3 regions of the Bulleidia sp. HCP3S3_C9 genome follow, and region 1 is predicted to be linked to each of the others. Evidence: riboswitches for the same ligand, from Rfam matches in the RefSeq annotation. Region 1 holds a riboswitch; each other region holds the start of a gene.
What was found. Region 1 has a riboswitch for lysine ahead of ACTND6_RS07850 (alanine/glycine:cation symporter family protein). Riboswitches for the same ligand answer to the same signal wherever they lie in the genome.

Region 1 (10,389 bases):
CCATTCTTATCTAAGATTACAGGTATTGGCATGTGTAATATCGCAACAAAATGTATTTTAGGTCAGTCTTTACTTGATCAGAATATTACACCTGGATATATGAAGGAAGATACAACACAGGTATATGTCAAAGCCCCAGTATTCTCATTTGCAAAATTGAGATCTGTAGATACGGTCTTAGGACCGGAAATGAAATCCACAGGTGAAGCACTTGGCTGTGATGATTCTTTAGAGAAAGCATTGTATAAGGCACTTATAGCAAGTGGTGTAAAGATTCCACAATATGGTACTGTATTACTGACAGTTGCGGATGAAGATAAGAAAGATATTCTAGATATTGCTAGAAGATTCTATCGTATTGGATATGGTTTATATGCAACGGAAGGTACAGCTGGATTCTTGAAAGAAAATGGTCTTTATGTACATCAGACAAAGAAAATCAGTGAAGATGTAGAAGATAACGTATTGAATCTGATTCAGGAAGGCAAGGTTGCGTTTGTTATCAATACAAACCACAATCATGACCGTAAGACAAATCAGGATGGATTCTTGATCAGAAGAGTTTCTGCAGAAAATAATATCAGCTGTATGACTTCTCTAGATACTGCCAATGCTTTATTGAAAGTACTAGAATCTAGAAGCTTTGCGATTGCTTCTATGAAAGAAAGCAAAAACTAAAAGAATAAAAACTATGATACATCTGATCATATCAGTGTCAGATTGTGTCATAGTTTTTTTGATACTCTAAAAAAAGAATCCCAAAGCATTTGGGATTCTTCATTAATATACTTGTTTACCATTCATCCATGTCTGTAGAATTTTTACATCATTGATGTGATATGGATCTACTTCAAATAGATTTTCATCTAAGATGACAAAGTCAGCGAGCATGCCTTTTTCAATCTTGCCTTTGATTTTTTCTTCAAAGGAAGCACGTGCAGCTTCTGTTGTGAAAGATAAAATTGCTTCTTTGACTGTAAATGCTTCTTCAGGAAGGTATGGACCAATATGTTCTTTTAATGTAGAACGCGTAATTGCACACTGCATTCCACCTAATACGTTAGGCAGTTCAACAGGGCAGTCAGAACCATTGGATACATGAACACCTTTCTTCATGAGTGTTTTGAAGTTATAGCTGGAAGCAGCTTTTTCTTTGCCAACTCTATCTTCAACGATCTTGATATCGTAATCCAGGAAGATTGTCTGAGCATAACAATGCAGATTTAACTTAGCCATACGATCTAACTGATCTGGACGGGTAATCTGACAATGGATAATACCATGACGAGCGTCTTCTCTTGGATTTTCATTCTGCGCTTTTTCAATCGCATTCATGATACGATCCAAGATACCATCACCAATAGAGTGGATTGCTACCTGCATGTTATGGTTATGTGCATAGCCAATCATTTCATCAAATGTTTCCTGAGAGTATACAGGAATACCACATGTAGAAGGGTCATCTGCATATGGGGTACTCATAAATGCTGTACGTGCACCAAGAGAACCGTCACCTAACATCTTTAATGGTCCAAATCTAAAGAATTCATCGCCTAAGCCAGTATAATGACCTTCTTCAACAAATTCTTTCAAGCTTTTAAGGTTTGTAAAATGATTCTGCTGGTTGATACGCACAGTCATTCTACCTTCTTCTTTTAATTCTTCATAAGCTTGAATGATTTCATGATAGTCTAAACCGTGGAACACAACAAAGTCATCTGTCTGGGCAGAAGTAACACCAAAAGAATTCAACTGCTTCATTGCTAGAATCAACATCTTCTTTAAATCTTCGCGTGTAGGCTGAGGTAGTTTTGCATAAACAAGATCCAATGCATTTTCACGGAAAATACCTAATGGCTCACCATTTTCATCAACATCGAATCTTCCACCATCCACTTGTTTTGTATTCTTATCAATGCCAATCATTTCTAATGCTTTAGAGTTTACAACACAAGCATGTCCACAAGCTCTAACAATACAGATTGGATTTGTTTGAGAAATTTCATCAAGATCATAGCGTGTAGGGAAACGATTCACATCTGTAAAGAAATCGTGATTCCATCCTCTTGCGCGTATCCATTGTCCTTCTTTGATTTGACGATTTTTAACTTCTTCAGCAATATATTCTTTCATTTCTTTTAAAGAAGAAGTATGATCTGCCAACTGGATTGTTTCTAATGAATAGCCATCATTTAGTACATGCATATGTGAATCATTGAAGCCAGCACAAACAAATTTATTGTTTAAGTTATGCTTTGTCGCATAAGAATACTTTTCAAGCAGTTCTTCACTTCTTCCAGTCGCAACAAAATGATTGCCATCTACTACAAATGCTTCAACAAAGCTATCTCCAGTAAAAACGTTACCGTTATAAAATAAATCCATGATTAGTCCTCAACTTTCTTGTCTTCGTAGAATAAGACTGTATTATCATCAACTTCGCCAATTCCCATATATCTAGCCTTATAGTCTTTTAAAAGTCTAAAATATTCATTGGATAAAAGCAAGATAACAAAGACGTTAACAAATGTAGGGATTGCAGAAGTAATATCTACAACTGTCCAGATAAATCCTGTATTCTGTGCATGTACAAGATAGATTGTCCATAATAATCCAGGAAGGGAACGTACAGCGTAGAATGCTTTAATTAATAATTCAGAAAAACGAGTTTTCTTCATATTAATATGTTCAAGAATTGCAAGATAATATGTAAACCATCCACCAGAAGTAGTAATTGTGAAAATAACCATGATAATTGCCAGCAATATACTTCCAACTGTTCCAAAGCTTTGATTGAAAGCACTCAATGCCAATGCGCCACCAGTAGCACCATCTGCCCATGTACCACTTAAGATAACAGATAGAGCAGTGATCGAACAAACGATAAATGTATCGAAGAATACTTCAAATGATCCCCATAAACCTTGTTCAATTGGGTGAGGTGTATCCGCAGAAGAATGAATCATTGGAGAAGTACCCCAACCAGCTTCGTTAGAATATACGGAACGTGCCATACCTGTCTGAATAATTTTAGATACAGCTGCACCAGCAAATCCACCAACAGCAGCAGTACCAGTAAATGCATTTGTGAAAATCATAGATAATGCATTTGGAACAGCATTGATATTTACAATGATCATCAAGATTCCCATGATGATATATGCAATACTCATGAAAGGAACAAGCTTACTGAAGATGGAAGCAACACCTTTTGTACCACCAGCAGTGATAATATATGTAGCTAAACAAAGAAGGGCACCAACAACGATTCTGCCATCAATGAAATAGCCAGATACTGTAATACCATTGAAGTTAAATGCACCTGCAACAACTTCAGAAGCAGTTAGATTACTAGATGTAATAAAGAATGTTGAGAAAATACCAATACCGAAAATCACCGCAAGGATTTTCCATTTGTTTCCCCAATGACGCTGTTCACCAAGTCCTTTCTGCATGTAGTAAGTAGGACCACCAAATTTTTCGCCATTGTCATTTGTTTCACGGTAATAACAGCCAAGTGTAACTTCGACCTGTTTTAGAATCAATCCTAAAAATGAAGTCAGCCACATCCACAAAACAGCACCAGGACCACCACTTGCTACAGCGGTTGCTACACCAGCAATGTTGCCAAATCCAACAGTACCACCAACTGCAGTACAGATTGCTTCAAAAGGGGAAATCACTTTTTTATCAGCAGATACTTTTTGTCCCTTATTAGCAAGTGTTCCAACTGTATGTTTTAAAATCCAGCCAAAGTGACGGAACTGAAAGAAACCTGAACGAATTGTAAAGTACAAGCCTGTAATAATCATTAAGGCGATGAGCGGTACTCCCCAAAGAATACCATTTAACCAGTCTAAAAATGCAATCATATATCCTCCTGATCCTTACAATTCGATGAGGCAAAAAAAAGTGACAGCTTTCCGCTATCACTCGAATTTTTTTTATAAAAATTCAATCAATAGCTCCTCCACTGTGATATCAGTGAGAGTACATAGCATGTTCTGTTATGTACCAACTCGAAGAATTTGTCATGTTCTCCGGTTTCGGCAATTTTCCCTTTCTATCTGCTTCATGGAAATGACTTTTCTCAACAGATATACTCTTGTCCATTGCTCCTCTATTGTAAGGTTACCGATTAATCATACGACATTTTTAAAATATAGCAATAACAAATCATTAAAATTATAAATTGGATATAATAATGCCATATTTTATGAAATATTGTAGTATTATTAACGAAAAGAATGGAAAATTGAGTAATGAATGGATATTTTTATGTCTTAACAACAATTGATCTTTTTGTTCTTTGCTTTATGTGTATTCTTACAAATCTAAGTGAAGCATTGGATAAGAAGCAGAAGAGAGGCTTTTTCTTTGCTTTTGCATTGATTGCGGCAATTTCAATCTTAGAAGTCATTACATTAGTTGTCGATGGAACTGCAGAGAAATATCGCTGGGTAAATATTGTATCGAATTATTTAGGCTTTGGATTATCACCAGCAGTTTCCATTTGTCTTGTATATGTATTAGATAAGAAAACCATTGTTGAAAAAGACATGAAACTGGCAATGATTTTTCAAACAGGGTATTTAATACTATTAGCAGCATCGATTCCCTATGGATTAGTGTTTTCTGTCAGTGCTGATAATGTTTATGCACGTGGACCTTTCTTCTGTATTTATGTGATTGCGTATTTTGCGGCAATTTTATATTTGTCTTTATCAACAATAAAAATGTCAAAGCAATTTCAAAACCGCAGTAAAGCATTGATTTATCCTTTGATTGTGTTTCTGGCTGCAGAAACGACCATACAGGTTCTATTGCCAGATCTGCATGTAACATGGTTATGTGTAACATTGCTTTCTGTACTGTATTTTATTTATTGTAATGAGATGTGGACACAATTAGATGGTCTAACAGGTTTACTGAATCAAAACAGTTATTTGAATCGTACAAATAGAATGCACGACTGCAGTGGAATCCTTATTGTATTTGATGTGGATGATTTTAAACAGGTCAATGATCTATATGGACATTTACAAGGAGATGTGTGTCTGGCAGAGATTGCAGACTGTATTAAAAAAGCATATGCTCAATATGGATATTGTTATCGTATTGGTGGAGATGAATTCTGTGTGCTTTTAAAAAACAGACAGAAAGAAATGGAATGTATTCAGAAATTTTTACGTCTGCTTGAAAATAAACGTGAAAAATATGAATTTATTCCAACGGTTTCGTATGGTTCTGCGATTTGTTCAGGGGAAGATATTTTAACAGTCAAAGATCGTGCTGATCGTGATATGTATATGTTTAAGAAGGAAAGAAAAGAACGGATTGCTTCCGATAAAACGAAAAATTATGAACTACCACACCTGATACGTAGTTCCGATGTGGTATCCCTGTGATGTACTCTTCGCATACAGAGAAGGGTATTACCACAGGGATTTTGATTCTTGTGATCTGTAGCTATGCACCTTACGGCTGTCACTATGTTTTCACAATGGCCGGTTCACTCGACCTCTACTGTTTTTACACAGTTACCTGTTTAAATCTGCAAATGCAAACACTTCTGGATTCAACAGATTTGTTAATATTACTGATGATGTATCACAGCCTGCTTTTCTTAAAATATTTGCAGCACCATTGATATCTGCATTCAATACAGTTCCATCTGATGAACGATATAAGCCTCTTTGAATACGTTTTCCAGAAAAATGATGTTTTGTTTCATCACCTTCTACATAAACCGGGATATCATCGCTGTCCAGGAAACTTGCTTTACTTGTATATGACTCTTCATTTCTGACAACAGTAACGCCATACTCACATGCTTTCAATTCAATCATGGATTTGAGCATTTCAAAAGGAATACTGACAAAATTCTGATTGTTCACTGCACCGATGCTGCTGTTCTGTTTCCAGAAAGCATTAGAGCCTAATACAAGACAGCCGATGTCATTGCGCTGGCACCAGACAAGCAGCTTCCTGCTCATTTTATGAAAGCAGTCTCTGATGTAGCTGGTTCTGTATGCAGAAAGTCTGTCAAGATACTTTGACCACACACGTTCTGTTGTTTCTTTCCCTTTGCTCATTAAACTGATGCGTTCAGCTTTTTTCTTCATGAAATACTGATTGACTGATTTGATGAATCTGCCTTTAAAAAGAATACTTTTACCCGTATCTGAAACAACAGCCATTGTGTTGTCTACACCAAAGTCAACTGCAGCTGCATGTTTACCGCTTTGTACAGAAGCAGCTTTTACCTGATAGACAAGTAAAAGTTCGTATCCGCCAGAAACAGGTTTCACTTTTACTTCCATCAGCCTGCCATGTCTTCTGCGTGCAGGAATGCGAATCTTTGTACGGGGAAGCTTCAGTTTCCCATCATAGATAACAGCATCCTGATTGGTAAAAAGATAAGAAGCTGTATCGTTCCTGCAGTATCCAGGCATCTTAGGTTTCCCTGTATAACCAGAAGGATCTTTCCTGTATTTCTTTAAAGAGGCAAGCCAGCCTTTGAAATCTGTACAGACCTGTCTGATGACATGCTGTGCAGTCTGCATGGGAAGCCCGGAAAAGAAATCAGGATTATTTGTAATACGCATAAGCCTCTGCAATATGCCATACCCAAGCACATAGTAAGACTTCTGACCTTTAAGAAGTGCAAGTTCATCACGAACTTCTTTCTCGTTAGCTGTCAAAGCAGTCTTGTTGTGTGCAGTAAAGGCATTGCGAACGCGAAACAATGCAGCATTATGAAGACACTTTGCCTTGTGAGCAAAGTCATCTAGATATGCATACAGCTCATGATTTTCGGTTACATAAATCCTGTCAGTTCTATACATGAATAAGTCCTTTTTACTCATATATTATATCATATATAAAGTGCAGAATATGGCTTATTTATGCGAAAATATAATGTTTTATAACAGGTTGAAATCAAAAGAATAGAAGAGTACATCAGTTAACAGTAACGCTGAATTCACCACCGCCCTATGAGAACGGTGCACTCTTCAAAAATGCTAATAGAATTATGTGAAATACAGGTTTTAATACCTGTTTTTTATCATCCTTCATGGAATATTGAGTATAGAAATAAAGTATCAAAACATCATTATATATCAGGAGGTTCTTGTATGTATCTTGCTTCGCTTCTTCCAGTTATTTTCTAAGTATGTAAAAGCCAGTGATTGATTCACTGGCTTATGCTTTGTTGCATTTCTTTTCTATGAATTTTCGAATGTTTGTGAATAGTTTTGTCAGATAGCGCATGACAGTGACTTCTGCTAAAGCAAACACAACACATAAGGATGCAGTTTTAAAAGACAATGCTTCAATCGCAAACAACTCATTCAGCCATGTCAATGACAATAAGAATCCAGCTAAACAGCATGTAAATACAATGCCTCTATATTTATTAAATGGACTGGATAAATGAATGAGAATGATAAATCCAACAATAGATAATAAATATGTACTTGCAGTACCAATGTCACTGTCTGGTAAATGGAACATCTGTGCAAATACAACGAGTGCTGCAATGGATGCAAATGATGTTAAAGATGCAGGTAATGCACGTAAGACAGTCTGTGTAATAAAATGACCAGACTGTTTATCTTCATTTGCTTCTAAAGCAAGAAAGAAAGATGGAATACCAATATTAAACATGGATACTAATGAAATCTGTGAAGGTTTTAAAGGATACGAGAAAGAATTGATGATCGAGAAAATAGCCAAGAATAAAGAAAACATATTCTTATACAGGAATAGGGTAGCAGAACGTGTAATGTTGTTGATGTCACGTCTACCTTCCGAAACAATATCATTGAGATGAGAAAAGTCAGAATCCAATAAAACTACCTGTGCTGCTTGTCTAGCCGCATCACTGCCACTTCCCATTGCAATGGAGCAGTCAGCTTTCTTCATTGCGAGAATATCATTGACACCATCACCTGTCATCGCAACTTTTAATTTGTTATTCTGTAAGGCTTTGACAATCTGTTGTTTCTGTTCTGGTTTGACTCTGCCAAAAACAGTATAATGACTCACCGCATTTTGAATGCTTTCCATCGTTGTGAGTGTTGTTGCATCAACATATTGATCCGCATTCACAATTCCAGCACTCATTGCTATTTTAGATACTGTTACTGGATTGTCTCCGGAAATCACTTTTACTTCAACATTTCTATCATGGAAGTATGCAAAGATTTCTTTTGCATTGTCTCTGATCTTGTTTTCTAATGCGATAAACAAAAGGGGAGTACAAACACCATTTTGATATTCCACAAAAGCAAGAACTCTTTGTCCCATAGAAGTTTTTTGTGAAATTCGTTCACTGTTTTCATTCAACTGTTCACTGGATAATAAATATTCTGGTGCACCTAATTTATATTCACATGTTTCTGTTTGAATGGAAGAATACTTTGTTTTAGAAGTGAAGGGATGGCATTGTAGTGCTGGAAGTGTTCCTTCTTCTTTGAAGTAGTTTTTGAGTGCTTCCATTGTTATGTTGTTATCGTTTAATGTATGAATATATTTGCTTAATGTTGTGCTGAATGATGTATCATTCTGATTCACAGGTGGAAATACTTCAATGACACTCATCTTGTCTTCTGTAATTGTACCTGTTTTATCGACGCATAGAACATCAACTCTTGCCAGTGTTTCAATAGAATGCATATCATGAAGAAGTACCTGTTTCTGTGCGAGTCTCATAGAACTAAGAGCTAATGCAACTGTCGTTAATAGATACATGCCTTCAGGTATCATACCAATGATTGCACCAACCATGGATACAATGGAATCTGAAAATCCATTTCCATTCATGAAAGACTGAATAAATAACAATAGTCCAATGGGAATAATCAAAATGCCAGCAATCTTAATAATCAGTTCAATATCGCGAATCATTTCAGATTTGTTGTCTGTCACTTTTTTTGCTTTTGACATAAGTTTGCAGGCATAGGAATTAACACCCACACTTGTTAATTTCATGTAGACTTCTCCACTAACCACAAAACTGCCAGATTTTAATTCACTTCCCGTACTCTTTTCAATTTCATCTGCTTCACCAGTCAGTAAAGATTCATTCACATCAGCTTTGCCATCCATGACAATACCATCTGCGGGAATCTGCTGACCAGATTTAACAAAAACAATGTCATTTAAAACAAGTTCATCCGAAGGAAGAATGATTTCCTTTTGATCTCTTATCACAGTGTAGTTTGTTTTATCTAAAACAGATAAAGCATCTAGAACTTTCTTCGAACGTAACTGCTGGAAAATACCAATCACAGTATTCGCAATGACAACCGGTAAGAATGTCAAGCTGCGAAAGGAACCGGCTAGAATTAATAGAATCGAAATAATCAAAAAAATCAGGTTGAAGTATGTACATATATTAGAGCGAATAATCTGTTTTGTTGAGCGATCAGACTGTTCAGGAATCAGATTGATATTTCCTTGTTCTTTTTGTTGTTTTGCTTGTATAGATGTTAAACCATTCAATTGCATTGTGTTATTTCCTTTACTACATCAATTCAAAGATTGATTAGTTTTACATTATAATTGTTTTAAAAAAGAAATCTCTAAACAATGTGAGTGATATGTAGTTTCTTAAGAAAGAATGAAATTTATCAATACATCTGTTTTCTATTTCTGTTTCCGTTATAATGACAGTAGAAGTGCGCACTATGGAGGTAACATGAGAAAGTTTTTATTGTGCTGTCTTGCCTGCCTGATGTTAACAGGCTGTACGCAAACAAAACCTGATGCATCTTCAGATGTTTTAGATACATTAGGTTCTCAACTTGTAAATCAATTTCAGAAACATGCAAAAGAAGAAAGTGATCCTATGGAAATCGCACAGAAAATCGTTGCAGATGATCTTGCTGAAATTTCTTTGGACGCAGAAAGTGTAGAACCAGGATGGCTGAATGGCTTTGATGAAAATGTCACTGGATTTACAAAGGGTGTCATGATTGCACCAGTCATTGGATCTATTCCATATGTTTCCTATGTATTTGAAACAGATGATCCAGAAGCATTAGTAGAAGAATTGGATGAAAAACATAATATGCGATGGAATATCTGTACAGAAGCAGAAGAAAAAGTATCCAGTATCTATGAAAATCTTGTCTATTATGCAATGGTTCCAGGAGAAGAAGACGAATGACAATCAATAAGAAGTTCCTGCAGCTTACTGGAGCTTTCTTGATCCTAGTATTTCATTTATGGATCAGGCTTTCCTCAACAATGATGGAAAGCTTTTTCGTCCATACCGCGTATATTGGTGTAGATTTATTTTTTCTTGTTTCCATTGTTTCTTTAGCATCAAAAGAAATCAGCTACAAGGAATTTATTCATAATCGTATTATGACAATCTAT
Region 2 (10,389 bases), on a different contig from region 1:
AGGTGCGTCATTCAATTAATACTGCAGATGCATTCTATGATGCTGAAAACAACTATTGGGATGAAACAACCCCAAAGTATGACAGTATTGATACAAGAATGATGAAAGCATGTATCAATGCTCCATTTAAAGAAGAATTGAAGAAAGAAATTCCAGAAACATTTTTCCAGCTGGGGGAATGTAAGCTGAAAGCATTTGATGAATCAATGATTCCAGAAATGATTGAAGAAAATAAACTCTGTACAGAATATGGAAAACTCAAAGCATCAGCACAGATTCCATTTGAAGATAAAATCTATAATTTATCTGAAATTGCGGCAGTATCTCAAGATCTTGATAGAAACCGTAGAAAGAATGCATATGATGCTAAAATGAAGTTTTATGCAGAGCATGAAGCAGAATTTGATCGTATCTATGATGATATGGTGAAAGTTCGTACGAAAATGGCGAAGAAGCTTGGTTTTAATGATTATGTAGAACTTGCCTACTATCGTATGAACCGTCTAGATTATGATAGAAAAATGGTAGCAGGGTATCGTAAACAGGTTTTAGATTACTGCACACCTTTAGCAAGCAAGATTATCGAAAAGCAGAGAGTTCGTTTAGGACTGGATGAAGTTGAATACTATGATTTTGATTTGCATTTTAAGAATGGAAATCCAAAACCAGCAGGAAGTAAAGATGCACTTGTTGCTTCTGCAGTAAAGATGTACCACGAAATGAGTGAAGAGACTGGCAAGTTCATCGATGTTATGAATGATAATGACTTGTGGGATCTTGAATCTCGCAAGAATAAAGAAATGGGTGGATATGAAACTGAAATTCCTGAATATCATGTTCCTTTTATCTTCTCTAATTTCAATGGTACTAGTGGAGATGTTGACGTATTAACACATGAAGCAGGGCATGCATTCCAGACATACATGGCAACAGATATTGAAATTCCTGATGTCTGCTGTCCAACAATGGAAAGTGCAGAAATTGATTCTATGAGTATGGAATTCTTTGCGTATCCTTGGATGGAACTGTTTTTCCATGAAAATGCAGAAAAGTATAAATATGATCATCTTTCTCATACAATTACATTCCTTCCATATGGTGTATTAGTGGACCATTACCAGGAAGAAGTATATACACATCCAGACTGGTCTATTGAAGAAAGAAAACAATGCTGGAGAAAACTGGAAAAGATGTATGTACCATTCAAAAAATATACAGGCTGCGATATTTTAGAAAGAGGCTGCTGGTGGTATCAGCAGAATCATATTTTCCAGTCACCTTTCTATTACATTGACTACACATTGGCACAGGTATGTGCGCAGCAGTTTTTCATCCGCAAAGATAAAAATGATGAAAACTACTGGAAGGATTATCTACACTTATTAAAGCTAGGCGGCACAAAATCTTTTACAAATCTATGCAAGGAAGCAAACATTAAAGTTCCATTTGAAGAGGGAACAATCAAAGAAATTATGGAATATCTAGATGAAAAGCTAGATTCTGTAGATGATTTAAAATTCAATGGATAAAAAAAGAGCTATATCAGTATGTTACTGGTATAGCTTTATTTCTTATTGTTTGTTTGTGAATGCTTTTAAGAATTCTTTTGTTCTTTCACTTACTGGATGATTGAATAAAGCATCTGGTGTACCTTGTTCTTCAATAACACCTTGATCCATAAATACAACGCGATCAGAAACATCTTTCGCAAAACTCATTTCATGCGTAACAATAATCATAGTAAGACCTTCTTTTGCAAGATCTTTCATGACATTTAATACTTCTCCAACCATTTCTGGATCTAATGCAGAAGTAGGTTCATCGAACAACATAAGTTTCGGATTCATGCATAATGCTCGCGCAATCGCAACTCTTTGCTTCTGACCACCAGAAATTTTAGAAACAGAAGCGTTCGCAAATGCATCCATACCTACTTTTTTGAGGTACATCATTGCTTTTTCTTTTGCTTCTTCTCTAGAAATCTTTAATACTTTCATCTGTGGAAGAATACAGTTTTCAATTACATTTTTATTGTTGAATAAATTGAACTGCTGGAAACACATGCCAACTTTAGCACGGTATGCATTGATATCTTTTGTGTGAAGAATATCTTCATCAAATACTTTAATAATTCCATCATCTGGCTTTTCCAGAAGATTGATGCATCTAAGAAGGGTGGATTTACCAGAACCGCTTCGTCCAATCAGACATACAACTTCACCTTCATTGACATTAAAGTCAACACCTTTGAGAACTTCAAGAGATCCAAAGCTTTTATGAATGTTATGAATTTCAACGAGAGACATAATCGCTGTTTGCTCCTTTCTGTTCTTTTACTTCAATGTATGAAATACTTCTTGGTTCTGTAGAACTCATTGGAAGTGAAACTGTTGTATCATTGTTGAGCTTCTTTTCGATAAGGTTCAGAATCAAAGCACAAACACTTGTTAAGATCAGATACATCATTGCTTCTATGAAGTATACAGTTGTGAACTGGAATGTTGATCCAGCAATAGATTTAGACTGGAACATCAATTCTGTAATAGAGATGATCATTAATACAGAAGAGTCCTTGATATTAACAATCAATTCGTTGCCAATTGCTGGGAAAGCATTCTTAATTGCCTGTGGCAATACAACAGAGAACATTGTCTGTGCGTTTGACATGCCTAAGCTGCGTGCTGCTTCTGTCTGACCGATATCTACTGCCTGAATTCCTGAACGAATGATTTCTGCCATATATGCGCCAGTATTGACTGTGATAACAAAGCAGGCAGCAGTGAAGTTATTCCAGTGAATGACATCTAACAATGCATAGTAGATAAATACTGCCTGTACCATCATTGGTGTACCACGGAAAATTGTGATATAAACAGTGATAATAAAATCGATGATCTTTTTGAAAATTCTAGAAGCTTTAGAAGAGGTGAGATCTAAGCGAATTGCTTTGATACCACCTACAACTAAACCAAGAATAAACCCACACCCCGTACCAATCAAGGCAATGATCATTGTTGTCCTAACACCTAGTAATAAGCTAGGTGCATATTTTGTGAGTATTTGAATAATTGCGTTTATATTCATGAATGATTATTCCTCGCTAGCAGGCTGACGATTGACAGCTTCTTCCATCCATGTGTTTCTTGTATCTGTATCAATTGTCTTTAACGCATCCTGTAAAGCATTTAATAATTCATCATCATTCTTACGTACTGCAATAGATACAGAAGTATCAGCTTTAAAACCCTTGCCCTCAGCAAATCTAACGACTGCTAAATCAGGATTTGCGGAAATAACACCATTAGCAACTGGAAGTTCACTTGTAACTGCATCCACAGATCCAGCCTGCAAAGCCTGAATTGCTGCTGGGAATGTTTCTGCAGCTGGCATATGATTTACACCAGGAATCTGATCAATAACTTCATCATAGATTGTATTCATCTGACCTTGTACTGTAGCACCCTTGAAATCTTCAAGGCCTGTTGCACTTGTATATTGAGAATCCTTTTTAACAATGAGTACTTCTTCAGATACATAGTATGGATCTGTGAAGTTGACCTGCTGCTTACGTTCATCTGTAGCTGTCATACCAGCAATGACTGCATCAATCTGATTGTTATTTAATGACAGAATCAGGTTATCCCAGTCAAGCTTAACGATTTCTACTTTCTTTCCAATCTTGTCAGCTAAATTCTTTGCAACAACGACGTCATATCCATCACAATAGTCGGCAGATGAGATTGGCTGTGTGTATTCGCCTTCCTTTGTTGTGGACCAGTTGAATGGCGCATAGTTACATTCCATACCAACTCTAAGTGTATCGCTGCTGTTTGATGAAGAAGCTGCTGTAGAAGTGGAAGGGTTAGATGCACATCCTGTTAATAAAGCTGCGCATGCAAGTACTGTTAAACTCTTTCTGATTGTGTTCATAATATTTTCCTCCTAGAAATTAAATAAAACCGTATGCGATATTACATACGGTTTCTAACTTCTATGTACGTATCTAATAGCGCCACTTCTTGTATGAAGGAGTGATATAGATATTTTCTATATCCCCACGCGAATCATTTGCCAATGACTGACGTTCGGCGATGATTGCCTTTCGCATGATTCAACGCCTGCCAGCTCCTCATGCTACTCATCTGCACCGCTACCTCTATATGCGATTTCATTTAATGACCAAAGTATACTACATAAATCGAACAAATCAACAATATTTTGTTATAATTTTTGTTATGGACGGAATTATTTTAGTAAAAAAACCAAAAGGTATGACTTCTTTTACTTGTGTTTCACAGGTAAAAAGACGTGTCAATGAAAGAAAAGCAGGACATTCAGGAACATTAGATCCAAATGCAGAAGGATTTATGATCATTGCATTAGGAAAATGTACAAAGTATTTACCATATTGCGTCAGCAATCATAAACATTATCAGGCAACATTTGCATTAGGGAAAAGATATGATACACAAGATGTATGGGGTGAAGCTGTAGAAGAAAAGGCACCATCTATGCATACACAGGAAGAATTAGATGCAATATGTCATTGTTTTACAGGAGTTATCCAGCAGGTTCCACCAATGTACAGTGCTTTAAAAAAAGATGGAAAGAAACTTTATGAATATGCTAGACAAGGCATTGAAGTAGAAAGAAAAGCAAGAGAAGTAGAAATATCTTCTCTTTCTGTAAAGAAACTAGATGAAAATCTATATGCGATGGATGCAGTTGTATCCAGTGGAACATATATTCGAACACTCATTGAAGACTATTGTAAAGCAATGGGTGAACTAGGCTATATGACTTCTTTAAATCGATGCGGTATTGAACATCTTACATTAGAAGATGCCATAGAAATAGAAGATGTGAATGAAAACAGTGGAATTGATCCATTCAAGGTATTTGATCCTTCCTGGCCAGTCTTAGAGTGTGATAGAGTTGAAGATGTCAAGAATGGAAAGAAGATAAAACTTAACACAGGTGAAAAACGTGTTATTCTAGTACATGGCTGTGAAATACTGGCAGCATATGAAAAGAAAGATGATGGGCTTTATCATAGCGTGAGAGGTTTGTTTTAATGCGTATTATTAAGATGGGAATTGATACAAAAAGAGTATATACAAATCCAATGTGTGCATGTATTGGATATTTTGATGGTATGCATAAAGGACATCAGCAATTGATTCGCCATACGATTGAAATGTCTAAAAGACTACATTGTGAATCTGCATTGATTACATTTGATCCAGATCCATGGGTAACTATCAAGCATATTAAAGATGTTAAGCACATTACTACAATGCGTGAAAGAATTAATCGTGCAGTAGAATATGGCATTCAGAATATTATTATTCTGCAGTTTACATCAGAATTTTCTCAATTGTCTCCAGAAGACTTTGTTAATGAAATTTTATCTAAAATTTCATTGAAGGGAATTGTTTGCGGGTTTGATTTTCATTATGGTGCAATGGGAAAAGGCAGTGCAGATACATTAAAACAGACAGAAGGTATTGAAGTAGATGTTGTAGAAGCCATTGAAGATGAAATGGGAAAGATTTCATCAACACGTATTTCTCAATGTATTGAAAGTGGAAATGTTGAAGAAGCAAATGCAATGCTTGGCTATCGTTTCCGTATCAGTGGAATCGTTGTACATGGAAGACATCAGGGACATGCCATTGGTTTTCCAACAGCGAATGTGCAATATGATTCAGAATACCTTCTTCCAAAAAGTGGTGTATATGCAGGATATGTCGTATTTGATAACAAGCGTTATGAAGCAATGATCAATCTTGGACATAATCCAACATTCAATTATAGAAATGATATGTCTTTAGAAGCACACATTTTAGATTTCAATCAAGAACTCTATGGAAGATACGTCGGTGTAGAGTTTGTCCGCTTTATTCGTGATGAAAAAAGATTTAATTCCAAAGGAAATCTAATCATGCAGCTTGAACAGGATATTTTGAATACAAAAAAGATACTAAAAGAATATGAATGAACAGTTTTTACTTCAAATGCAGCAGATCCTCAAAGATGAGTATCCGGCATATTTAGAAAGCTTGTCGAATCCTCCAACAAGAGGATTTCGTATCAATCCTTTAAAAACAAACGAAAAAGATTTCTTTGAGAAAGTGGATGTTTCTCATACAAAAAGTCCATATGCAAAATATGGATACTATACGGATGACAAAAAATATGGTTCTATGCCAGAATATGCTTCTGGTGCTTTTTACATGCAGGAAGCAAGTGCATCGAGTGCTGTGACTGTCATGGATCCAAAGGGTGGCGCAGTGATACTGGATATGTGTGCTGCACCAGGTTCAAAGACAACAGAAATTCTTGAACTATTAGAAAATCAAGGATTGCTTGTTTCAAATGAAATTGACAAGAAACGCAGTCATATCTTACTGGAAAATGTTGAAAGAAATGGTGCCAGCAATTGTATTGTTGTAAGCAATGATCCACTGCAGCTTGCAAAACAGTTTCCTGGCTTCTTTGATATGGTTTTATGTGATGCTCCATGCAGTGGAGAAGGAATGATGCGCAAAAATACAGAAGCTGTGGATCAATGGACACCACAGCTTGTAGAACATTGTGCTTCTGTTCAGAAAGAAGTTTTAGAAAGTGTATATACGTGTTTGAAAGCAGATGGTATTCTTCTGTATTCAACATGTACTTTGAATTTGAAGGAAAATGAATATCAGATCAAACAGTTTTTAGAACGTCATCCAGATATGCAGATGATGGATACAAATGTAAATTTTGGAAGACGCGCTTTGTGTGAAGAACATGACATTCAAAAAGCCATTCGCATCTATCCGATGGATCATGGTGAAGGACACTTTATCGCAAAAATGAAAAAGTGTTCTGTCACTGCACCGTGTTCTATCAAACAGCTAAAATCAGATTTAATTCCAAAGGAAATACTGTCTTTACTTAAAGATACAATAGAAGAAGTGTATCCATATCTGTATTTTAAGAATAACAGACTTTATGGTGGAACATATCCTTTTATTGATACAGGAAAATTACATTTATTAAGAAATCAGGTATATATTGGAGAAATGCTCAAGGGAAGATTTGAATTCTCTCATCATTTCTTTATGTCTTCATATTCTAAATTTAAAAACACTTATGAAATGAGTGATGAAGAAGTGAAAAGGTATATGCATGGTGAACAGATTTCAGCAAATGTTCAGAAAGGCTGGGTTGCGATGTGCTATCATGGTTTTGTAGTGGGTGGTGCAAAAAGTGATGGACATGCATTGAAAAACAAATATCCAAAAGCTTTTCGTACAAGATAGGTATATATGAACTTAGAATTATTTGATTTTATCGAAGATACACTTTCTTATTTTGAAAGAAAGAATCCTTCCTATGTATATGCACAGGGAAGAATTCTTGAAACATTTTCTCAATTGTATCCTTCAGAAAATACTGCAGTGATTCATTTACATACTCGTATTAAAAGTAAAGACAGCCTGAAGGAAAAAATGATACGAAATCATTTCTATCTGGATTATAAAACTCCACAGGAAGCAATTGATAACCTGCATGATCTTGTTGGAATTACGGTCGAATGTCGTTTTATTCGCAATGAACATGAATTGTATCGTTCCTTGTTTTCTTATTTTGAAAGACAGAAAACAGGTTATGCGGTATGCAAGGCAAATGAAAATCTATTTTTGGATCTTTCTCAGCCGCAGCCGCAGCTGCAAAGAAATGGATTCACGATTTATCGTTTAGATGGCTATTATCTGTTCAATGAGGAAAAAATCAATTATGAACTGCAGATCAAGTCACTTGTTCATAACTTCTGGAGCAACATTGAACATGAAGTTGTCTATAAAAATCCTGACTTTGTCATGTATGATCAATTCAACAAGGAAATGCTTGGTGCAATTCGAGATAATCTAGATGTTGTAGATCGACAGTTAGAAATCATGTATAAAGAAATCTCTAACCAGTCTCATCAGGCACAGATTGGAATGGATGAAAAAGGATTCAAGACATTTGTTGCTAGAAGCATCAATGAACTTGTGAATCGAAAGATGAAAGATTCCTTGGGATTTGCGACAGACTTTAAGAAGTGTTCTGCAATTCTTGCACAGTATATTTATGTAAGAGACTTTGTGAATGGCGAACACAATCAAGTGACAATGATTGATTACATGGAATTGTTGAATTACCTGAATGATTCAGAAATTGATTTCAAACAGAAAATTGAAATCAAACGAACATTCATACCAGAAGATCCATTTATTCGTAAAATGTCTGATTACTGGATCAATGAAATGAATCACAATTTCCTGTGGCATATTTTCTTCTGCATGTTATTTATTATCCGACCAGGAAATAATGAAGAAGATTTCATGGATTTTATCGATGTCATACGTATTTTAATCATCCAGCCTGGATGGTTCGCGGATTCGTTTATGAAAATGAGCGTAGAAGAAGGCGATAAAGTACGTGATATGCTGGAAGAAACATTAGCGAATGCACTCATTGATGCAAATACAATTGAAATTGTTCATGAAGATATGATGTATGAATGTATGCTTCGCTTCCGCAAAAAAGTAAATGCATTGGATTTATTGTATGATTCTTATGATGAATTGATGAAACAGGAAGCATCCATCCGTTCATCTCTATATCACGATATTTATACAATCTTTCATTGAAATCATGTATAATAACAAAGAAGAGGTAATCATATGGCACAAGATTATGTAGTATTAAATGAAACAGATGAAATGGGTGTTGTTGCAATGAACAAGGCAGTATTTAAGAGCATTGCGGAAATCAGCATCAATGATATTGAAAATGCAGTGAGAATTCCAGAAACAACATTTACAAAACCATTATCTGTAAAGATTGAAGAAAACAAGCTTCATATTACAGCTTTTATTAAGCTGAAGTATGGTGCAAATGTAAAAGCAACATGCGAACTTGTACAAAACAAGATTTATGAAAATATTGAATTTATGACAGGATTTAAAGCGGCAGATGTCACTGTAAATGTCGTGGATTTTGAAATTTAGTATTGACATATTTTAATACTTATAGTTTAATATTTAAGTAATTTAAAAAACGGAAAGAAGAAGCACATACTTCTCACCTGATGTTTATAAAACCTGGGTAAGTGGCCGATAAGATCGTATAGAACTTTTAGGCAGGTGCGGCTTTAGTATCTGCTTTTTAATATTATGACAGGAGGTTTGCTTGGGAAAGGTTAAATTTAACAAAAACAGACACAAAGAGCCTACAGATATTGTAAATGAGGCTATCCGTGACAGAGAAGTGCTCGTCATTGGATCTGATGGAACTCAGCTAGGTGTCATGTCACGTCGTGATGCATTACAGAAAGCATATGACGAAGATCTCGATTTGTTGTGCGTTGCACCTAATGCACAACCACCAGTATGTAAGATCATTGATTATGGACGCTATCGTTTTGAACAGCAGAAGAAAGAACGAGAAGCTAAGAAGAATCAACAGACTGCAGAAATGAAATCCTTACGTGTATCACCAGTAATCGATCAGCATGACTTTGATACAAAGGTTAAACGTGCAAAGGAATGGTTGAGCGATGGACAGAAGGTAAAGATTGACATGCGTTTTAGAGGACGTATGATCACTCGTCAGGAAGTTGGTAAACAGGTATTGGATAAGTTCACTGAGCAAGTCTCGGATGTTGCAGATGTAACAAAACCACCAATGTTGGAAGGGAATACTATGTCTGTTACATTCTCACCTAAGAAAGGAAAATAAAAGGAGATTGTTATGAAAGCAAAAGCTAGAAAGCCAAAGAAGATTAAAATGAAGACAAAAAAGACTTTCGCAAAACGTTCTAAGTTAACAGGAACAGGAAAGTTAAAGGTACAGCACAACTACGTATCACATTTCGCAGCAAATAAGACTCACAAGCAGAAGATGCATCTTGCTAAGTCTACTACTGCTCACAGCACAGATTTAAAGCGCGACAAGCAGCTTTTACAGGGTTAATAGGAGGCTAAGAAGAGATGAGAGTTAAAGGAAGTACACCTACACGTAACAGACGTAAGAAGGTTTTGAAACTCGCTAAGGGTTATTTTGGATCAAAACATCTTTTATACAGAACAGCCAATGAACAGGTAATGCGTTCTCTACGTTATTCCTACATTGGAAGAAAACAGACTAAGAGAGAAATGCGTAAACTTTGGATTGCTCGTATCAACGCAGCAGTTAGACAGTATGATTTATCATACTCCAAGTTCATGCATGGTTTAAAGCTTGCTAACATCAACGTTAACCGTAAGATGCTTTCTGAAATCGCTATTCATGATGAAAAGGGATTCAAGGATCTTGTTGACGCTGCTAAGGCTCAGTTAGAAAAGTAATTTACTA
Region 3 (10,389 bases), on a different contig from region 1:
AAGTGACTTTCATAGATCAATTATTTGCTTACTGTATTGAATACTTCTTCGTTGAGGGAGTTTTCACTCTTGCATACAACCATTGCACAGGCAGTATCACCTGTAACGTTTAATGCGGTAACAAGCATTTCAATTGGTCGGTTGATTGCAAGAATCAATGCATATACAGATAATGCGATTGGATTTGTGAAACCAACACCAGATAAGATTGTGAATAGGATAATTGCACCTGCACCTGGAGCAGCTGGTGTACCAACAGAAGCAATAACAGCTAATAGACCAATTAAGATCAACTGTGGAAGGTGTACTGTGTATCCAGCAACACCTGCGATAAAGATTGTAGCGACAACCTGCATTAATGCAGTACCATCCATGTTGATTGTCATACCAAGTGGTAATATGAAGGATGCGATTTCTTCAGATATACCTAATTCTTTTTCTGCAGTTTCAATATTCATTGGAAGAGTAGCTGCACTTGAAGATGTTGAAAAACCAAATAATGCAACCTTAGCAATCTTCTTTGCGAAGATTGTTGGGGACAGCTTTGTTGTAACGGATACGAACAATGGATAGAAGATAAATAAGAATGCGAGTAGTAATACTGTTGTTAATACAATATAGCTAAGTGCTGGTTTTAAATAAGACACACCATACGCTGCGCATGTTCTTGTTAATAAGCAGAAGATTGCGACTGGAGCGAATGTATTAACGATCCAGGATAAGATGATAGTAACAAGTTCGGAAATCTGTTCACAAAGAGCTGTGATCTGTTTGAACTTTTCTTTATTTGTATTAACGCCAAGTCCAACAGCAACAGCGCAGACAACAATTGCTAATACACCGCCATTATTGCTCAATGCAGATACAAAGTTGTTTGGCACTGCGTTAACGATGAATAGTAATGGGTTTGAACCACTCTTGCCAGCAGCTGCTTCAAGGTTTGTTTCAACAGCCTGGAAAAGACCAGCGTTATAAGTAATCATTCCACAAACAGCGGCAACTAAAATTGCGATAACTGTTGTTAATAAAAAATAGCCAATTGTTTTACTAGCAATTCTACCAAGTTTCTTAGCATCAGATATTCTAATCATTGCAATAACAATAGATGTGAATACCATTGGGATGATGATAACTTGCATTGAATTAACAAACAATTGACCAACAATATAAAATAAACCAATAGCTTTTTCATTTCCTTCAGCTGTAATGTCAGCAAACAATAAATTGTTAATCGCTGACCATGTCGCTTCTTGACCGTTTTCTGTGAGATTAACCCTTAAAAAAATAGCCCCAATACCGACAACTATGCCAAGTATCAGTGCAATGACCATTTTTTTAGCTAATGACATTTTTGAATTTTTCATAGTTCCTCCTGAAATTGCCTGAACTATGATATCAAATAAAAAAGATTTGTCTATATATTTTTGAAAAAATATGTGAAAGCTGTGGGTGAAAAATGTTTATAAATGAAAAATTATATTTTTTCATAGCAAAAAGCAAGCCGAAGCTTGCTTCATATTATTCAACATTTGAAATGTGTGGCAGTACATCCTTTGGAATTAGACACTTATAGGAATTATCCTGTAGTCTAGTTTTCAATTCAGCTTTTGCTTTTTCAATCATTTCAGGATTTTGATACAGTGTTTTTGCGGCATCAAACAATACATCACCTCAAGCATACAGCCTTTATATGCAATACTGCTCTTACCTTGTGCAACCCATTGCCAGCTATGTGCACCTGCACCAATGGAATAACATGCAGTATTAATTTGTGCAGTAGGAACACACCAGGAAACGTCACCGACATCTGTAGATCTCATTTCACAAACAGCAGAGTGATTTGTTTCAATGAAATAATCATTGATTGGTCTTTCTTTGATGTTTTCAATAACTTTCTGCTGATCCTTTGCAAACTGTGGAGTATCACTGAGTACATTCTTGATATCAAATGTATCTTTGAAAGACTGAGCATAAGCTAATTCTTCATCTGTATAGTCGTTCTTGTAAAAAATAAAACCGTCTGGTAAGAGATGTGATTGAACAAAATACATGAACAAACAAAGCACCTCTTCTTTTAGAAGGAGTGTTATGAATGTTATTTATAACACTACGGAACATATTTACCAATATGCTTCGTTCGGCGATGATTACCTTTCACTTGCTTCTTTGTCCGTCGGTTCCACAAGATACTTATTTGCATCGCTACCTCTTGTTTTGATTTTTACTAGAAGAAAAGCTATAACAGATGTACTGCTATAGCTTTATGGATCTAGAAGTGTCCGCCACTAGAGTGCATTCCCCCACTGCTAGAGAAACTGCTTCCTCCAGGTGAGGAATCGTTGTCATCATGTTTTGGAATTGGAGCTCTTGTGACAGATTCATACAGGAACATATCACGGCTGTTTGTTAAATGTACGCCATTGCCTGGTACATAGGAATGTGCTGTTGTTGCGATGGCTTTTGTTTTGTGCTTGCTTTTTTGTGCGAGCACTGTGATGAGTGCAATGATTGGTGGCAAGCCAAATGTGATGCCTTTTTTGATTGGTGTGGAATCTGCAGGTTCATCATAGTTGCTTCCATAATGTTCGCCATTTTCACTGTAGTATGCCATTAAGCCATCCGCTTCTTTGATGTAATCGCGAATTGCGGAATAGTAATCGTGCTCATAGAGACCGCTGCGTGCAGCTGAATCCATGATATCCATGCCATCTAAAGAGAACATAGACTGTTTATCACAATATGGAATATAAACCTGGTAAGAGCCACCTTTTGAACATTGTGTAATCAGTAGTAATACACCATTGTCAGTATTGCCATATCCTAAACTTTCATCTGTATAGTATTTTTCAATGAAGTTTGTCATATCATCATATGACTGTTCTGTTGAATCTTCGATGATTCTTGCGTAAACTCCAAATTCATACTGGTCTGCAATTTGTGCAGCATATGCATTTAATTCATCTACTTCTTCTTGAGAAAGTGCACCATAGGTATCTTCTACATATACATCACTCGATGCGTGGATTGGTATAAAAGGAATCAAGAGAAAGAGTGCGATCAATAAAATCATGTTTCTAATTGTTTTCATAGTATCTTCACGCTCCCATCACTTGAAATAAGATGACATACAGTAAAGCAATACCAATGACTGTAATCAAGAGAAATCGTAGAATCATCTTTGTTTTATCAATTGGCAAATCATCACCAATCATCTTTCCTGTTTGACCATTCATAGCGAACAGGTAATTCTTGCCTTGATATTGTGTAGATAACAGCCATACTGGCAGGAATGCGTAGTGAACTGTACCTGGTGTAATTGTTGTATTTGTTTTATCTGATACGTATGTCTGGTATCCAGTGACTGTTTCTTCTAAAAGAGAAATCGTTGTATTTTTAATTCTCTGATTGACTCTTTCCGCATCTTCTTCTATCGATACGTCATATTTATCAGCTAAATAGCCAGGCAAATATGACATCTGGAATGGAACAAGATCTTTGTAGTCAAATGGTTCAATAGAATCCATGAAATCATCTGGCATCTTGGAAGAACCATCAGCAGGTACTTTCTGAAACTCAACAGTTCCATCTCTTTCAATACGGAAATGACGTGTTGTTGTGACGATTTCATCATCTGTTTCATAAGAGGAAGAAGTTGTTGCTGATCCTCTTAAGTGTGCATCTACAGTACCGTCATACAGCCAGAATGGCACGTATACACCTTTGATTTCTTCAATGTGGTTGCTTTCTGTGAATGCTTTTGGCAGGAATGGTTTTCCTTTGTAGAAGTTCTTTAATTCTTTGACTGCATCTTCTTTGATCAGTTTAAAAGGAATGACGTAATCTGGCTTTAAAGAGCCTTCAAACTGTGCAGGAACTACTGTTGGATTTCCACAATATGGACATCTTGTTGCGGCAGTGTTTGCATCAGAAATGAGTTGTGCACCACAGCTTGGGCAGTTGTATGCACGCATGTTTTTTGCTTCTTCTTCATTCCATTGCAGAAGTTCTGCATTTTCTTGCTGTTTCTTTTCAGCATCTACGGAAATTGCTTCCTGGTTTTTCTCGAAAAAAACTTTATCAATTTCATCCACTGTAAATGTAGAACCACAGCTATCACATTTTAGCTTGGATGAAACGGGATCAAATCTGAGTGGCCCATTACAATTAGGACACTGATAATTCGTTAATTGTTCTGGCATAGAATAATCCTTTCTATCTTGTCAGTGCTTTTGAAAGTATAAGTAAAATAATGAAAAGGGCGATGGAAGAAAGACCTAAAAGAATGCCAATCAAATTATTAGACTGCAGCTGTCGTTTATATCTTTCCTGATCAATGATTTTCATATCTTTTTTTACATGAAAAGGTCCGGATTCCGGACCTTTTGTTAAATCATTATGCCGGTTTCTTTTCTCCGCAGTTGTTGCAGAAGTTACCAGTATTTTCTGTGTTGCATTTTGGGCAGATCCACTTTGCGTTTGCTGGATTTGCTTCACCACAGTTCGTGCAGAATTTACCAGTATTCGCTGTTCCACACTTTGGACATGTCCATCCAGCTGCAGGAGTTACTGGAGCTGCAGGTTGTGCTGGCTGTGCAGGCTGCTGGTTGAGTAATACGTTAGCATTCACACCACCGCTTGCCTGTGCTGCATTAAGTCCTACAAAACCCATTGCTGCGCCATTTGCATTATTTGCGGCATCTCTCATTGCCTGTGCCTGTGCACCGACGATAGCAGCACCTGCTAGATTTGCATTTGTATATGCAGCATCTTTTTGCATCTGCTTGATCATCTTTTCGTCTTCTTCATCAGCCTTGATAGAAGAAATACCGAAGGAGACGATTTCAATACCTCTTTGATCTCTCCATTTCTTGGATAGTTCGTCATTTAGTGCTTCTGCTAGTTCTAGTGTGTGTGCAGGAATTTCTGAGTAACGAACACCTGCAGCGCCGATTCTAGCGAATGCTGGCTGTAAAGCTGTTAATAATTCAGAACGCATCTGATCTTCGATATCAGAAACTTTGTATACTTCTGATACGTTGGAACAAACGTTTGTGTAGAAAAGGATTGGATCAGAAATCTTGATGGAATATTCACCAAAAGCCTTGAGAGAGATGTCTAAGTCAATCCCTGCTCTTTGATCAAGAACTCTGAATGGAACAGGGGAAGCTGTTCCGTACTTCATGCCTGGAATTTCCTTTGTGTTGAAGAAGTAAACTCTTTGATCTGTTCCTGTTTCTCCAGCAAATGTAATTCTCTTTCCAATTTGTGCGAATACATCTTTTACAGAAGAGGAAAGGCTCTTGCCTGTAAAGATAGATGGTGCTGTTTTGGAGTCATATTTGTATTCTCCAGGTTCTGCACAGATATCAACGACTTTACCTTGTTCAACAATGACTAAGCATTGACCATCAGCAACCGCAATGACAGATCCATCAGAAATGATATTGTCATTTCCACGGTTAGCACCGAAACCTGATGTCTTCTTATGACCTTTTACACAAATTGTATCGGCAGGAATTGCATCACAATAGAAATACTCTTTCCACTGATCGCTAAGTGTGCTACCTGCTGCATTAAGCGTAGTTAAAATTAGTCCCATATTATTCTCCTGTCTGTAGTGTAAGTGAACACTATCTTTTGTTAATTCCATTGTAGCTGAAAATGGAATGGAAAACTATTAATTTATATGAAAAGTTGCATGAAAATGAAAAACAGCTTCCAAACTAGGAAGCTGAGTTGAAACGATATCCACGTTTCCAGAAAGAATCTAAGATTTTTTCGGAGTGAGAACTTTCCAGTTTTTCGCGAATATGGCAAATATGAACACATATAATTGAACGACAACGGAATGGTTCTTCTTTCCAAACATTTTCATAGATTTCTTCTGCAGTATGGATTTCATCTGGGTGATCCATCAGAAATGATAGAATGCCAAATTCTTTGGATGTAAGCTGTTTTTCTGTACCGTCTTTTAAGACTGTGTTATTTGTATTGTTGAGTGAAAGGTTCATTATTTGACCTCCTTTAAATATTCATCGAGTGTATAGGTTTGATAATTATCAGTTTCATAGTCATAGTATTCAAGTTCAATTGTTCCAACCTTTGCAAGCTGTTTGAGTTCTTCTATTGTGAATACATCTTTTGTCTGATAGGAGCAGGAAGCTACATCTTTGTTTTGAATTGCGTTACTGATGTAGAGGTCTGCACCTTTATCGTAATAGGATTGTGAAGTTGTAAACCATAGATCAATTGCCTGCTTTCTATATGCTTCTAGGATAGATAAAGCCTGTTTGTATTTTTCTGTGTCTAATTGATCTGTTGGAATATCAATGTTGATGGATAAGTTGACGGAATAATTCGCTTCCAAATCTTTAGAAGAAAGATCTTTATTTAAGTTGTTCTCATTTATATAGTAGTTGATCTTTTCTCCTGCGTTGAGTGGATACTGGTATGGTAAGGAAAATGCATGGTTCATAAAGATGAACTTTCCACACCCAAATGTAATGAGTGCAGCTGAAACAAAGTAGAGAATATTCTTCCAGTAGAATTTGATCTTTCTTTTGTATACAAAGATAGAAATCAGATAGATACAGAATAAGAGAATGTAAAGAAGAATGAAGGAATCAATCATATTGGATTTGATGATAGAAAAACCTAGATTGACAAGGGAAACAAGCAAATAGAAATTGATGATAAATGGATAGGAGAAGAATGTGTTAGAGACCTGTTTTGCACGTTCTGTCTTTCTTTCTACAAAGTTTTTCTTTAAGAGGAAGCATGCAATACATGTATAGATGACTAATACTGTGATTTGTAAATAAGAAACATTTGGAACAAAGCTCATTCCATCATCAATAGCTTGCACGATACAATGAGAAATACTTGTGAAGTTGACAGCGACAATTGCAACTGGGGAAAATAGAATACCTTCTTCAAAGGATGACAGCATGAATGGAATGAGCAATAGATCGCTGATGGTTTCTGCGGTTAAGCTGATTGCAACGAAGATTGCGGAATACGCAGCTAACATTACAATTCCATCAAAGATGTTATTTGCAAATAGATAAATACAGGAATTGATGATGAGTAATGCAAGGATGCCTAATGCCATCATCGCATAAGAAGCAAAAAGTGATGAAAAGAAAACCGTAGTGGAACGCATTGTGAATAACAATGCGAATATAGAAGTAATCGCATAGTAGCTGAAGATCAGTACAAATGAGAAGGTGATTGTTGTGATTAATAGTTCTTTACGATCAATTGGAAGTGAGAAATACATATCACAACTTCTTTTTCGATGTACGAAGGAGAATAAGAAGACTGGCAGTGCAAAGCTCATGATGATAGATAGTACAAGAGAAGTTATTGTGGTAACTCTAAAGCAGTAAGCGGCTTCATTGCCAGGTGTTAAGAAAGAAGACATGGAAATCGCAACAAACATAATGCCAAAGAATACCCAGGCAATGATCTTGCTTTTGAATAGATATTTGAAATAGTTCTTATTGATCATTAGATTTGCTCCTTCCTTCTAATTCATAAATAAATAATTCTTCAAAGTTTACTTGTAATACATCGACAAGAATTGGATGCATTGCTTCAATTTGATTGAGAACTTCTTCCTGATTTCCTTTTGCGACGAGTTGATATACTCTGCCTTCATTTTCTAAGTGAAGGATATTGAAATTGTTGAATGCATCTAGGTTGACTTCTTTTTCAAATACAATCTGGTATTTGTTGATGTTTTCCTTGGAATCGGATAAATCACCGTATTCAAGCATTCTTCCATCTTCCAGGATGCCAAAGGAATCACAGATATCTTCTAATTCTTTCAGGTTGTGTGAGGAGATGATAACTGTCAGATGTTCATCTTCAATTAAATCAGCTAATGCCTGTTTGAATTTGTAGCGAATGAGTGGTTCTAGACCATCATATGCTTCATCTAATAATAAGAGTTTTGGCTCTGTGGATAATGCAAATAGCAGGGCAACTCGTCTTTTGTTGCCTTTAGATAGATTCAGAATAGAATCTTTCTCATCTAATTCAAACATCTTTAAGAATTTCTGGTATTTAGCTTCAGAGAAGTCATACATAGATTCATAGAGCTGTTTTACAGATTTGATTGTTGAGCCAATTGGGTAGAATTGTTCGTCAGAAACAAATGCAATTTCTTTACGGATCTTTGGATCATCATATGTATCACAGTCATTGAACAGAACACATCCTTGTTCAGGCTCATAGACCCCAGCAATGATGCGAAGCAGTGTGGATTTACCGGCACCGTTGATTCCGACGAGTCCAAAGATGGATCCATCTTGAATTTCTAGATCGAGTCCTTTCAGGACTTCTTTATTTCCAAAGTTTTTGTATAGCTTGTCAATTTTTAACATGTTGCATTCTCCTTATAGAGTATTTCAATGGCATCCATTAATTCTTGTTTCTGGACGCCTGAATCTTTGAGTGGCTGTAATACTTTTACGATTTGATTGGAATGAGATTGTTTAAGATCAATGTCTGAAACATAGACGCCTTTTTTAGGAATGTTATAAACATATCCATTCTTTTCTAATTCAATATATGCTTTGGATACTGTGTTTGGGTTGATTCCGTTTTCTTGGGCGAGTTGACGTACACTTGGCAAACGATCTCCAGGAGCTAGCACGCCTGCCTGAATAAAACGCAGTATCTGGTTTTGTATTTGTTCAAAGATTGGTTCTTTGCTTTGCGTGTTGAGAAGAAACATTTGAACTCCTTTCTGTCTTATCTGTCTAAACTGTACTATCTGTACTAGTGCAAGTCAATAGATATGACTGGAAATTAATAATTTTTAAAATTGTCGTCTTTGGATTGCTTATGTAAGCGCTTTCACAAGTTCCGACAGATTATGTGAATCTGTGATAAAATTATGTTAAGGAGATTTCATTATTATGAATAAGAAAATTATTTGCTCACTTTTATCATTAACACTTTTGGCTTCATGTAGCTCTACAAAGAACGAAAACGTTAAAAATACATCTGAAAGTGGAACTACAAAAACAAAAGAAAAAGAAAAATCTCAAAGCGAGTCTAGTTTGAAAAAGTCAAAAGAGCTATCATTGGAAGATTTGTCTTTTACGGAATATTTACTCGAGAATTCTTTTGGATCAGAATATTTAGTTGCTGTGAAAAATAATTCTGATTTAACAGTTGGAATTAGTGCGAATGCAACAGCTTATGACGCAAGCAATGCTTTATTGGGTGCAGCGTCATCATCGATTGATGTTTTAGGTCCAAATGAAGAATCTGTGATGCTTTTCTACTTTGATAGTGTCTCTGGAATAGATCATATTGATTATAAAGATAACATGCAGTATTCTGCTGACTCAAAATTGTATTATAATCCAGTTGTTTCTAATTTAAGTGTGGAAGACGGATTGAATGGGGATGTTTTAACTTTGGCTATTACTAATAATGGTGAATATGCAGCGCAATTTGTCGAAGCGTATGCAGTATTTATGGATGAAAATGGAACACCACTTCAAATTTCTTCTAATTATGTTACTGATTCAAATTATGAAATTGCACCAGGTGCAATGCAGTCAACACAAATAGAATACTATAGTTCATACGATAAAGGTGAATATGATCATGTGACTTATTACCTTACTGGTCGTGCAGAAAAATAATAAAAAGGGCTTATTTCAGTTATTCTGTAATAAGCTCTTTCTTTTGAATTTCTATTATGGAAAAATGAAATTGAAATACTATTAAATCAAAGTTAATTATTTCCTAGTTGTGAAGAATCTCCTGATTCAATTAAATTCCCTGATGGATCATAATAATTAACGATAACTTTATCTGCTGGGTGTCCACTAAATATGCCGTACATTCCGCCATAAACATAAAACGCCATTGCTGCAAAGGCTTCGTATATACCTACTTCTGTAGTTGATAGAGTTACATCAAATTGTGAGCAATTTGCATTATGCTTGATTTCTGTGAAAGCATATTGTTCATTGTCAATCATTTCTTTTGAAGCTGAATCAATGCCTTCTAAAAGTGTTTTAAGCATAAGAGCGTGCTGTGGTTTTGTCATTTTATAAGTGACAGAACCATCTTCGTTTAGTTTGGCAGTCATATATGTATCTCCTGCACCCTGATCTAATGACTCTTGAGTTACATCGTTTTCGTAGGTTGCAGGAATTGTGATTGATACAGTAAGAATTCCGTTATTGACTTCGACGTCTCCTAAGGCTGCCAGTTCCTGTTTGTCGGCTTCGAATTGTTGTTCTTCTGAAGATTTTTTTTCTTCAGATGCTGCGATTTCTGATGATTTCTTCTCATCTTTTTGAGAACTGCATGCAGTTAAAGGTGAAAGTGCATTAAAAATAAGCAATAATGATAATAATTTTT

Region 2: another riboswitch for lysine. It lies ahead of ACTND6_RS08640 (transporter substrate-binding domain-containing protein); the one in region 1 lies ahead of ACTND6_RS07850 (alanine/glycine:cation symporter family protein).
Region 3: another riboswitch for lysine. It lies ahead of ACTND6_RS07010 (hypothetical protein); the one in region 1 lies ahead of ACTND6_RS07850 (alanine/glycine:cation symporter family protein).

Annotation. Positions count from the first base shown of each region.
Region 1 is NZ_JBQHWJ010000042.1:5,746-16,134, forward strand. It holds gene carB (carbamoyl-phosphate synthase large subunit) at 1-678, shown strand, start outside; gene ACTND6_RS07845 (amidohydrolase) at 781-2,385, opposite strand; gene ACTND6_RS07850 (alanine/glycine:cation symporter family protein) at 2,388-3,872, opposite strand; lysine riboswitch at 3,955-4,131, opposite strand; gene ACTND6_RS07855 (GGDEF domain-containing protein) at 4,263-5,408, shown strand; gene ACTND6_RS07860 (RNA-guided endonuclease InsQ/TnpB family protein) at 5,541-6,869, opposite strand; gene ACTND6_RS07865 (HAD-IC family P-type ATPase) at 7,207-9,516, opposite strand; gene ACTND6_RS07870 (hypothetical protein) at 9,707-10,177, shown strand; gene ACTND6_RS07875 (acyltransferase family protein) at 10,174-10,389, shown strand, end outside.
Region 2 is NZ_JBQHWJ010000050.1:7,227-17,615, reverse strand. It holds gene ACTND6_RS08655 (M3 family oligoendopeptidase) at 1-1,529, shown strand, start outside; gene ACTND6_RS08650 (ATP-binding cassette domain-containing protein) at 1,572-2,306, opposite strand; gene ACTND6_RS08645 (ABC transporter permease subunit) at 2,293-3,084, opposite strand; gene ACTND6_RS08640 (transporter substrate-binding domain-containing protein) at 3,091-3,930, opposite strand; lysine riboswitch at 4,000-4,167, opposite strand; gene truB (tRNA pseudouridine(55) synthase TruB) at 4,236-5,075, shown strand; gene ACTND6_RS08630 (bifunctional riboflavin kinase/FAD synthetase) at 5,075-6,001, shown strand; gene ACTND6_RS08625 (NOL1/NOP2/sun family putative RNA methylase) at 5,994-7,307, shown strand; gene ACTND6_RS08620 (hypothetical protein) at 7,314-8,684, shown strand; gene ACTND6_RS08615 (Asp23/Gls24 family envelope stress response protein) at 8,718-9,044, shown strand; gene infC (translation initiation factor IF-3) at 9,226-9,774, shown strand; gene rpmI (50S ribosomal protein L35) at 9,787-10,008, shown strand; gene rplT (50S ribosomal protein L20) at 10,026-10,382, shown strand.
Region 3 is NZ_JBQHWJ010000034.1:13,096-23,484, forward strand. It holds gene ACTND6_RS07005 (dicarboxylate/amino acid:cation symporter) at 21-1,364, opposite strand; gene ACTND6_RS07010 (hypothetical protein) at 1,620-2,051, opposite strand; lysine riboswitch at 2,053-2,219, opposite strand; gene ACTND6_RS07015 (TPM domain-containing protein) at 2,270-3,088, opposite strand; gene ACTND6_RS07020 (hypothetical protein) at 3,096-4,199, opposite strand; gene ACTND6_RS07025 (SPFH domain-containing protein) at 4,394-5,599, opposite strand; gene ACTND6_RS07030 (winged helix-turn-helix domain-containing protein) at 5,724-6,011, opposite strand; gene ACTND6_RS07035 (hypothetical protein) at 6,011-7,510, opposite strand; gene ACTND6_RS07040 (ABC transporter ATP-binding protein) at 7,500-8,387, opposite strand; gene ACTND6_RS07045 (GntR family transcriptional regulator) at 8,381-8,740, opposite strand; gene ACTND6_RS07050 (hypothetical protein) at 8,925-9,662, shown strand; gene ACTND6_RS07055 (hypothetical protein) at 9,755-10,389, opposite strand, start outside.